Regions from separate parts of the Shewanella indica genome, predicted to be linked through region 1. Evidence: predicted binding sites of a transcription regulator. Region 1 holds the regulator's gene; the other holds the start of a gene.
The links. The regulator FliA, encoded in region 1, starts transcription of late flagellar genes. The targets are predictions, from matches to a motif close to CTAAAGNTNNNNNNNNNNNNGCCGATA.

Region 1 (4,815 bases):
ATCAGGAGATCCCAGACGAGAAACAGATACGTATAGTGGCAGCCGTTGGCCAACAGGGGTAACCGAGAGTGAAGATTAAACGTTTTTTTGCCAAAGATATGCGCGCAGCCCTGGCTCAGGTGAAAGAGACTCTGGGCGCAGATGCCGTGATCATGTCCAATAAAAAGGTTACCGGCGGCATTGAAATAGTGGCAGCGGTTGATTATGACGACCCCAAGCCAGCAGCGGCACCAACTGCATCGCCTTTTATGGAATTGGGGGAGGATAAAGTCTCCCTCGGCGCTGGGCATGTACAGGCTAACAGAAAAGCCAAACCAGAGCCTGTGGCCGACTCATTGCAGGCTTTACTTGAGCGGCAACAGAGCCGTTTGAATGAACAGCTCGGACAGCAAAGTAACGTCAAGGAACTGGAGATGCCGGCTTGGGCCCAAGGGCTCACTGAAGAGCATAAACCAGCCCCACAGCTGCGGGAAAAAACACCTGAGCGGGCAAGTAAGGGCAATAGCGCCAAGCAACAACAAGAGATGGAGGCCATGCGTGAAGAGCTGGCTTCTCTGCGCGGCTTGTTGACTCATCAGCTGTCCAGTTTGATGGCGGATCAGCGTAGCCGCACCGATCCTGTCGGTGCCATGCTGGAACGTAAATTACTGGAAGCCGAATTCTCCCCTGAAGTTGCCGAGCGTCTGGCATCGCTGAGTCAGCACTATCAAAGTGCTGAGCTTGGGCATGCCTTGCCGCAAAGTCTGGCAAACCTGCTTGATAATCAAGGTGATGATTTAATGCGTCAGGGCGGTATTGTCGCGCTGGTCGGCCCTACAGGAGTCGGTAAAACCACGACATTGGCTAAATTGGCGGCCCGTTTTATTGCCCATCATGGCCCGGATTCCGTATTGTTGGTTACCATGGACCATTATCGCATCGGAGCCTTTGAGCAATTGGCAACTTATGGCAAAATAATGGGATGTCCGGTGAAGCAGGCTCATGACCTCAATGAGTTGGAGCAGATACTGTATCAGTTCCGCAGCCGGAAGCTGGTTTTGATAGATACCGCTGGTATGGGGCAAAGGGATATGCGCTTGTACCAACAACTGGATAACCTTACCGCCAATACCCGTTTGCCTATTCGTAGCTATCTGGTGCTCTCGGCGACCGGCCAACGTCGGGTGCTTGAAGAGGCGGTAAGTCATTTCCAGCGAATTGATCTCGCAGGGGCGGTTTTAACTAAACTTGATGAGTCCGTCTCTTTGGGTGCCGCGTTGAGCGTGTTGATCCAAAGTGGATTATCATTAAGTTATATTACTGATGGTCAAAGGGTTCCTGAGGATATGCAGGTCGCTGATACCCTGACCTTGGCCAAGCAGGCATTGGCCATATTGAACAAGACTGAAGCAAGTCATTTTAATAATAAAGCCAGGTCAGAAGAGATGACCTATGCATTTGAGTAAAGCTATGACCCGGGACCAAGCGAGCGGTTTACGAATGATGAATCAACCAAATAACGAAAAAGTAAAAGTAATTGCCGTGACCGGAGGCAAGGGGGGCGTGGGTAAAACCAGTGTCTCCATCAACACCGCGGTTGCTCTGGCAGAAAAAGGCAAACGTGTCCTGGTTTTGGATGCTGACTTAGGGTTGGCTAATGTGGATGTGATGCTCGGCTTACGCGCCGAACGCAATTTGTCCCATGTGCTATCGGGAGAGTCGGAGCTTGATGATATTATCGTTCGAGGCCCAAAAGGAATAGGTATTATTCCCGCCACCTCGGGGACTCAGGCCATGGTCGAACTGACTGCGGCTCAGCACGCCGGGCTTATCCGCGCCTTCAGTGAAATGAAAACCCAGTTTGATATCTTGGTAGTCGATACGGCTGCCGGGATATCGGATATGGTACTCAGCTTCTCCCGTGCATCACAGGATGTACTTGTGGTTGTCTGTGATGAACCCACCTCTATTACCGATGCTTATGCGCTGATTAAGATCCTCAGTCGTGAGCATGGTGTGTTCCGCTTCAAAATTGTCGCAAATATGGTACGGAGTTTGCGGGAAGGGATGGAGTTATTTGCTAAGCTCAGTAAAGTAACTGACAGATTTTTGGATGTGGCACTTGAACTTGTGGCAACCATTCCGTTTGATGAGAACCTGCGCAAGTCGGTGCGGAAACAGAAATTGATAGTGGAAGCCTATCCCAAGTCTCCGGCCAGTATTGCTTATCATGGACTGGCAAACAAGATTATGAGCTGGCCGATACCTCAGCAACCTGGGGGGCATCTCGAGTTTTTTGTTGAGCGCTTGGTTCAAAGGACAGATTACCGAGAGGATGGTACGAGTGAATAAAGCGGCTGCATACGCAGGTTTAAACGATAAGACACAGATCGTTGAGCATTATGCACCGCTGGTAAAACGAATAGCCCATCATCTGCTTGCCCGTCTGCCTGCATCGGTTCAACTCGATGACCTGCTGCAGGCCGGCATGATGGGATTGCTGGAAGCTTCATCCAAGTTTGATGGCAGCAAAGGCGCCAAGTTTGAGACCTTTGCCGGGATCCGCATTCGTGGCGCCATGATAGATGAGATACGCCGTGGCGACTGGGTTCCACGCTCGGTTCATCGCAATAACCGGCGAGTCGCTCAGGTGATGGATGAGCTCGAACAGGAGTTGGGGCGGGATGCCCGTGATAGTGAAATTGCCGAGCGATTGGAGATGTCGTTGGATGAATACCATCATATTCTCAATGATGTTTCCACCGGTAAAATCATAGGAATAGAAGATTTGGGGGTAGCGCCCGATGTGTTGATGTCGGAAGATATGCCGGCAGATGACACTTTTGAGGGCCTGGCTCAAAGCCAATTCCAATCAGCCTTAACCGATGCCATTAAGCGCTTGCCAGAGCGCGATGCCTTGGTTTTGTCGCTGTATTATGACGAAGCACTGAATTTAAAAGAGATTGGTGTCATTCTTGAGGTAAGTGAGTCCCGGGTGAGCCAGATCCATAGTCAGGCCATGCTGAGGCTGAAAGCCAAACTCAAGCACTGGACACAAGCGTAATTAATGATTGAGCAACTTATAAGTATGTCAGCTCACCGGAGGAAACCTTGGACAAGAATATGAAGATTCTCATCGTTGACGACTTTTCAACGATGAGACGGATCATTAAGAACTTGTTGCGAGACCTGGGGTTCAATAACACCCAGGAAGCAGACGATGGTTCAACAGCTCTGCCTATGCTGCAAAAGGGCGACTTTGACTTCGTCGTGACCGACTGGAACATGCCTGGGATGCAGGGAATCGACCTGCTCAAGGCGATTCGTGCCGACGAGCATCTCAAACATATCCCTGTGTTAATGGTAACTGCCGAAGCCAAACGTGAACAGATTATTGCGGCGGCTCAGGCCGGCGTGAATGGTTATGTTGTTAAGCCTTTTACCGCGGCTACGTTGAAAGAGAAATTGGATAAGATTTTCGAACGGCTCGGTTGAGTGGGGTGATGCAATGAAAGCAGAGACATCCGGGCTGGTGACTTTGGAGCAGGCACAGGAATTGGTTGCCTTGCTCAGTCAGGGAGAGCAGGATAAGGCCGACGAATTGCTGCGGGAACTGGCGGCTCCCCTGCAAAGGGATCTGTTCGAAGAAGTCGGTAAGCTGACCCGCCAGTTGCACAACGCCTTAGTGGATTTTCAGGTAGATAGCCGCCTTATTGAGCTTGCCAACACTGATATCCCAGACGCCAAAGAACGCCTTACCTATGTCATTGATATGACAGAGCAAGCAGCCAACAAAACTATGGACGCAGTCGAAGAATGCTTGCCTTTGTCGGATGCTCTGAGTACCAATCTGCAAAATGTCAAACCCGCCTGGGATAAGCTGATGCGCCGTGATTTGGCCTTGCATGAGTTCAAGGGCCTGTGTCATGACGTACAACACTTTATGCAACAGAGTGAAGCCGATGCTTGTCGGCTGCGGGAATTACTGAATCAGATACTGATGGCTCAGGATTTTCAGGATTTGACCGGACAGATGATCCGTCGGGTCATAGAGCTGGTGCGGGAAGTGGAAAACAGCTTGGTTTCGTTGCTGACAGTGTTCGGTGAGCAGCCGCTGGATGATCTCTGCGGCGCTGAGGATAAGAGCATAGAGGCAGAAGGCCCCATACTGAACGCAGAGCAACGCGAAGACGTGGTGAATGGTCAGGATGAAGTCGATGATCTGCTCTCAAGTCTGGGTTTCTAATTAGGAGTCAATTTAATGGCCTTTGATGTTGATGAAGAGATACTCCAGGATTTTTTGATTGAAGCTGGCGAGATCCTTGAGCTGTTGCAAGAGCAGCTGGTATCTCTGGAAAACAATCCGGAAGATACAGATTTGCTCAACGCCATCTTCAGGGGATTTCACACGGTCAAAGGCGGTGCAGGATTCCTCGGGTTAGGGCCCATGGTGGACGTCTGTCACGAGGCAGAAAACACCTTCGATTTATTGCGTACCGGTAAGCGCAGTGTCAACTCCGAGTTGATGGATATTATACTGCAAGCGTTGGACACGATTAACACCATGTTCAACCAAACCCAATCCGGCCAGGAGCAGGAAGCTGCAGATGAAGTGTTATTGGCGAAACTCAAGCTGCTTAGCTCAGGTGCGCCTTTACCTTCAGAACAGGCTCAGGCTGAAACGCCTGCCGCAGTAGAAACCGGCGATGAGAGTGTTGATGAGTTGTTTGATGGCATGCTTGATAGTGCCGCGGTGGAGCTGTTTGAGGAGCCAACTTCACAGACTCCCGAGACATCGACTCAAGGCAGCGCAGCCAGTATAGATGAAATTGATGA
Region 2 (4,815 bases), 1.2 Mb from region 1:
TAAATGTGGCTTGGATAAAGAACAAGTCGATTGGGTAATCCCCCATCAGGCTAACGAGAGGATCATCGACACTCTGGTACACAGAATGAAGATCCCCAAAGAGAAGGCCTTCGTCAATATAGCCAACTATGGCAACACCTCGGCCGCGACCATTCCCATCGCTATCTGTGATGCGTTGGAAAAAGGCATGATCAAGCCAGGACAACACATTCTGTCCTGTGCCTTCGGCGCTGGCCTCACCAGCGCGGCCTTGCTGCTGAAATGGGGTGATAGAGTCACACCGCTGAAACAGAGCGATGCCGAGCTGCCGCCATGCGAGCAGACAGGTATTGAACTGGTAAAACGCGCAGTAGACTATTTCTGCCATCGCGATAAGGCTTAAACGAATTAAGCAGAACCCCAAACAAAATGCCGTTCACTTTCAATGAACGGCATTTTCGTTTTTAGATGCCATACTTGGCCAGGAATAACATGTCCGGTCGCAACAAAAAGTTGCGCTGACGAATATAGAGTAAAATGCTTGCCGAAATAAACTCACTCAATTATACCGCTTTCTAAAAAAGAGAAGGCCTCGAGGTCTTATTCGCACCTTCTCTTAGGTCAGTTCTTGGCCCTACTTGAGCGGTTTGCTTATCCGGATGACTACCCGACGGTTACGGACCCGTTCATCACTGGAATCATTGGATGCCACATGCCGCCGTTCGCCGTGTCCTTCAGTATGGATCCTGTCTCCCGGGATACCCCGTGCGACAAAAAAATCTTTAACGGAATCAGCTCTCTGTTGTGAAACCTTCTGGTTAATGCTGCGGCCGCCATAACTATCGGTATAGGCATCAATCAGCACCAGCTCCACTTCAGGATCATAGGCCAGATACTCCTGCACCCGCGCCAGCTGCGCCTTGGAATAACGGGTCAACTCAGTACCGCCCATCTCATAGGTAAGCACGGTAAAGGCGATATCATCGAAACTGTAAGGCAGTAGATTGGCCAGACACTGCTTGAACTCGCGGTATTTCTGGGCAAAGTTGGCCGCGGAAAGGCCGACCGCCACCGTGTGGCTTTGGTTGTACCAATCGCTGTAGTAGAAAGTGGGTTCCATGCCGCGATCCAGCTCAGTCAGCATGGACCAGGCGGCCTGTTTCGGCACTTCGCCATTGAAGTATTTCTGGTAGCTCAACTCGGTAATCGCCTTTGATGTCACCCCGGGACGCCAGGCCGGCGCTTTGCTCATCAAGCGAGCATGAGTCACTGCATCAGGCTTTTGCCACATGTCCAGAGTAAACTGCAGATTCAGCTCTTTACCCGCATGACTGGAAAACACAGCTTTGCCGTAGGAGGGAATATCGTGCTCGAGGCTGCAACCTATGGGGGTGTTTTGCGCCACACGCCAATGAGAGTCGTCGAGTGACGCCACATAGTGCCTGAGATCCGCCATCGCCGACCACGGCAGACAAAGAGTCGACAGCAGAAACAGTTTACGCCACATAGAAATCTCTCTTTTCACACACCATGTTGTCTCTATCGGCAAAGAAATTCATTCCTTTAGCCTATAAAAACAACAATCGAACATGACACCCTGTTGATGTTTTAGCATAATAGCCGCTTCGTTATTTTCCAGGGGAAATGCATGACTCAGCCAAGCCTAGCCAACCAACTCAAGCACAGATTCAGGGGCTATTTCCCTGTGGTGATCGACGTGGAGACCGCTGGCTTCAATGCGCAGACAGACGCGCTGCTGGAGATTGCCGTCAGTCTGCTGAAGATGGATGCCGAGGGCAATCTGGGAATAGACAGAACCCTGCACTACCATATCGAACCTTTTGAAGGCGCCAACCTCGAGCCGGAGGCGCTGGCATTCAACGGCATAGATCCCAACAACCCCCTCAGGGGCGCCGTCAGCGAGAAAGAAGCTTTTCTGGAGATATTCAAGGCGGTGAAAAAAGCGCAGAAAGCAGCCGACTGCCACAGATCTATCATAGTGGCTCATAATGCCGCCTTCGATCACGGCTTTGTCAGCAAAGCAATCGAGCGCAATGATATCAAGCGCTCGCCGTTTCATCCCTTTGCTACTTTTGACACCGCCACGCTGGCCGGATTGGCCATAGGACACACAGTACTGGCCAAGGCCTGCAGCTTGGCCGGGATCCCCTTTGACAACAAAGAAGCCCATTCGGCGCTTTATGATACAGAGCGCACCGCCGAGCTGTTCTGCTACATAGTGAACCGCTGGAAAGCTCTTGGCGGCTGGCCTTTGCCTGCCACTGCCGAAACCGACACCCCGCAAGGGGATATCTAAACCGGCTCAGACATATAAGCCGACTAAAACTCTGGGATTTCCTGGCCTCAAGCCAAACTATTTGAGCGTTTGGCTTGAGGGTGCATCAGCAACCACCGACCAGTGACCAGAAAACAAAGACAGCCCGGCTCAAAACCAAGCTCTTGAGCCTCATATTTAAAGCCCGGTGCGACTGTCGAGTTTAAGAGCCTTAATCAAATCGAACACTTCATGGATCTCTTTAAACACTTGCTCTATGTCTGCGCTGAGATCCAGCGGCTTGAGTAGATCAAGTTGCGGCTCAAAATAGCTATGCTGACAGGCTATTTTGACAAACAATCGCCCCTGTTTAAAACAGGCTTCCAGCTCACCTTGATAAAATCCTGATAGTGACAACAAACGTTCCATGGTCACTGTATTAAGCACATATCTGGCTTCAAGCTGATCGTCACTGTAAACTTCAAATCTACGCTCAAAGTCCGGGTCTTCCAGCTTTACCCGCGTGAGTTTGCTTCTAAACTGCGCCAAGCCATTGGCCATAAAACCTTTATCGCGGCGCACCTGGATGGTGGCGGAAAATCTCTTTGGCAGCTCGAACTCTATCACTATGCCATCGAATAGCGTCTTATATTGGGGACCATTATCGTTCTTGCCTGTGCGTTCGAGTAACGTCAGTTCCCTAAGCAGAAAAGGCACATTAAGATACTTGCCTCTGACTGAGTTTTGAAAATAACCTTTGTCATAGTCGGGAAAGAGACCATAGTCTTTATAGCTTTCCAGTTCAGGCAATCCCGGAGGATTGAACGCAAAGCTTTTACCGAAATAACCCAGCAGTAAAGGATAGATCTCCTCGACTATCTGGGTACGCAGTTCACCTATCTCACTGCCTGCCCAGATATTGGCCAACACCACCAATCCCAGGGATACCAAGGCGCCGCCAAAACCAATGAAAAACACCCCATCTTTAAAATCCAGCATGAAAGCGCCATAGAAACTCATGGCAAAAAACAGCAAAAATGCCGGAATGCCGATAAAGGTGAGAGGCGCAACTATCTTTCTACGCTCTTTATACCTGGCAGCGGCGGCCTCTCGTACCGACTCATAACGCCGACACTTGGGGGCAATCTTTTTCCCGTAATACTGGCCGAAGGCCAGCTTGTCCTGCTCCGGGATCTCCAACTCCATTGAATTCATCCTGTTTTCTTTATTTTTGCCATTTTTGCCGAGCCAGCCCGTGACTATCCGACAATAGTCTCTAAGCCTCAGACTAAGCAGTTGGCAAAATGCACAACGAACACTGAGACTAACACTTCCCCCATTTACCGCAGCAGTTCACCAAAGGTCTCTTTTACTCCGGTAACCCGGCGTGCTCCAGAGAACAAAAACGCTGTCGAATAAAACTATTCTTACGTAGGGCTTTAAAGAGACAAAAATCCGATGACTCTTGTCATCGGATAATATTTATTTCGATAATATTGACGGCATTACAGCTTTCCTTTTCAACAAGGAGCCACTGCGGGTTTTATACCCGGAACAACAACAAACTTGTCTCGCTGCGCCGACAAAACTCAGGCGGCGATTCGTTGTTTCAGTTCTAACCAAGCGTTATCCACCAAACGATAGTCGGCATCTTCAAGCTCTTTAGCTGCCAGTTTCAGGCATTGTTGCATCCGCTCATTCAAGGCATCCAGCCCTTGCTCTGACTCGTTTTCCAGCTCGGCCAGCACCACGGCAAAATGGCCTTGAAGGTAACCGCTGGCAAACAGGGCATCATCGTCACCGCCGGCCACTATCTCGCCAATCCACTGCTCCAATGCCTGTTCGTACTTCTCTAACATGCTCTACTCCGCTAAGTCTGGGTTGGCCACCTGATACATCACGTAATCCCGGTAACCTGTCACAATTCGATAATAGCCACTAAGTTCGCTATCCAATTTCTGGTCGCCACTATCCACGATAAGCGGCCTGCCTTCAAGTGCTTTTAGTTTGCTTTTGGTGGCAAGAATGATGATATTTTCCTTGCCAATGCGCCGGATAAGCTCGGGCGACAACTGCTGATTGCCACGGCCAAGAATGTGCCCTTGCCCACCTATCAGGGTAATGATCAACTTAACCTTTTGATTTTCAGTGGCGCTCAATAACTGCGCCGCATTAAGATCCGAGGCCAGCAGGGTCTTGTTCTGCACCAGATCTACCCCGAGCAAGGTATTATCGAGCCCCAGCTCCTCCATCACGGCCGCCACTGTACTGCCGGAGCCCATGATATAGAGCTCATCTTCCATATCGCCGACCACCTCGGCGGCAATATCCGCCAGCACCAGTTCATCTACCTCGCGGCCACCCATCTTCACCGCCTGGATATATCGCGGCTCGGCAGGTACTGTCATTTCACCATAACGCCGCGCCCTTACCGTGCCTTGGCGGAAGGCCTCTTCATCTATGTCCATCACATCGGCGCTCATCAGACTCACCAGGGCACCTTCCAGCAGCTGCTTCAATACCAGCCCGGATGCGTGGGGAGTAATGCCGTAAACACCCGA

Region 2: a site for FliA is predicted at 1,520-1,546, ahead of SIL79_RS18610 (flagellar protein MotY). Genes of this name have one in related genera too.

The regions. Positions count from the first base shown of each region.
Region 1 is NZ_JAWXXR010000001.1:2,920,484-2,925,298, forward strand. Features, by position in the region: gene flhA (flagellar biosynthesis protein FlhA) at 1-62, shown strand, start outside; gene flhF (flagellar biosynthesis protein FlhF) at 69-1,445, shown strand; gene SIL79_RS13130 (MinD/ParA family protein) at 1,450-2,331, shown strand; gene SIL79_RS13135 (RNA polymerase sigma factor FliA) at 2,324-3,043, shown strand; gene cheY (chemotaxis response regulator CheY) at 3,091-3,474, shown strand; gene SIL79_RS13145 (protein phosphatase CheZ) at 3,488-4,225, shown strand; gene SIL79_RS13150 (chemotaxis protein CheA) at 4,241-4,815, shown strand, end outside.
Region 2 is NZ_JAWXXR010000001.1:4,148,105-4,152,919, forward strand. Features, by position in the region: gene SIL79_RS18605 (ketoacyl-ACP synthase III) at 1-382, shown strand, start outside; gene SIL79_RS18610 (flagellar protein MotY) at 614-1,486, opposite strand; gene rnt (ribonuclease T) at 1,628-2,296, shown strand; gene SIL79_RS18620 (DUF3137 domain-containing protein) at 2,453-3,469, opposite strand; gene SIL79_RS18625 (YfcL family protein) at 3,844-4,113, opposite strand; gene SIL79_RS18630 (ATP-NAD kinase family protein) at 4,117-4,815, opposite strand, start outside.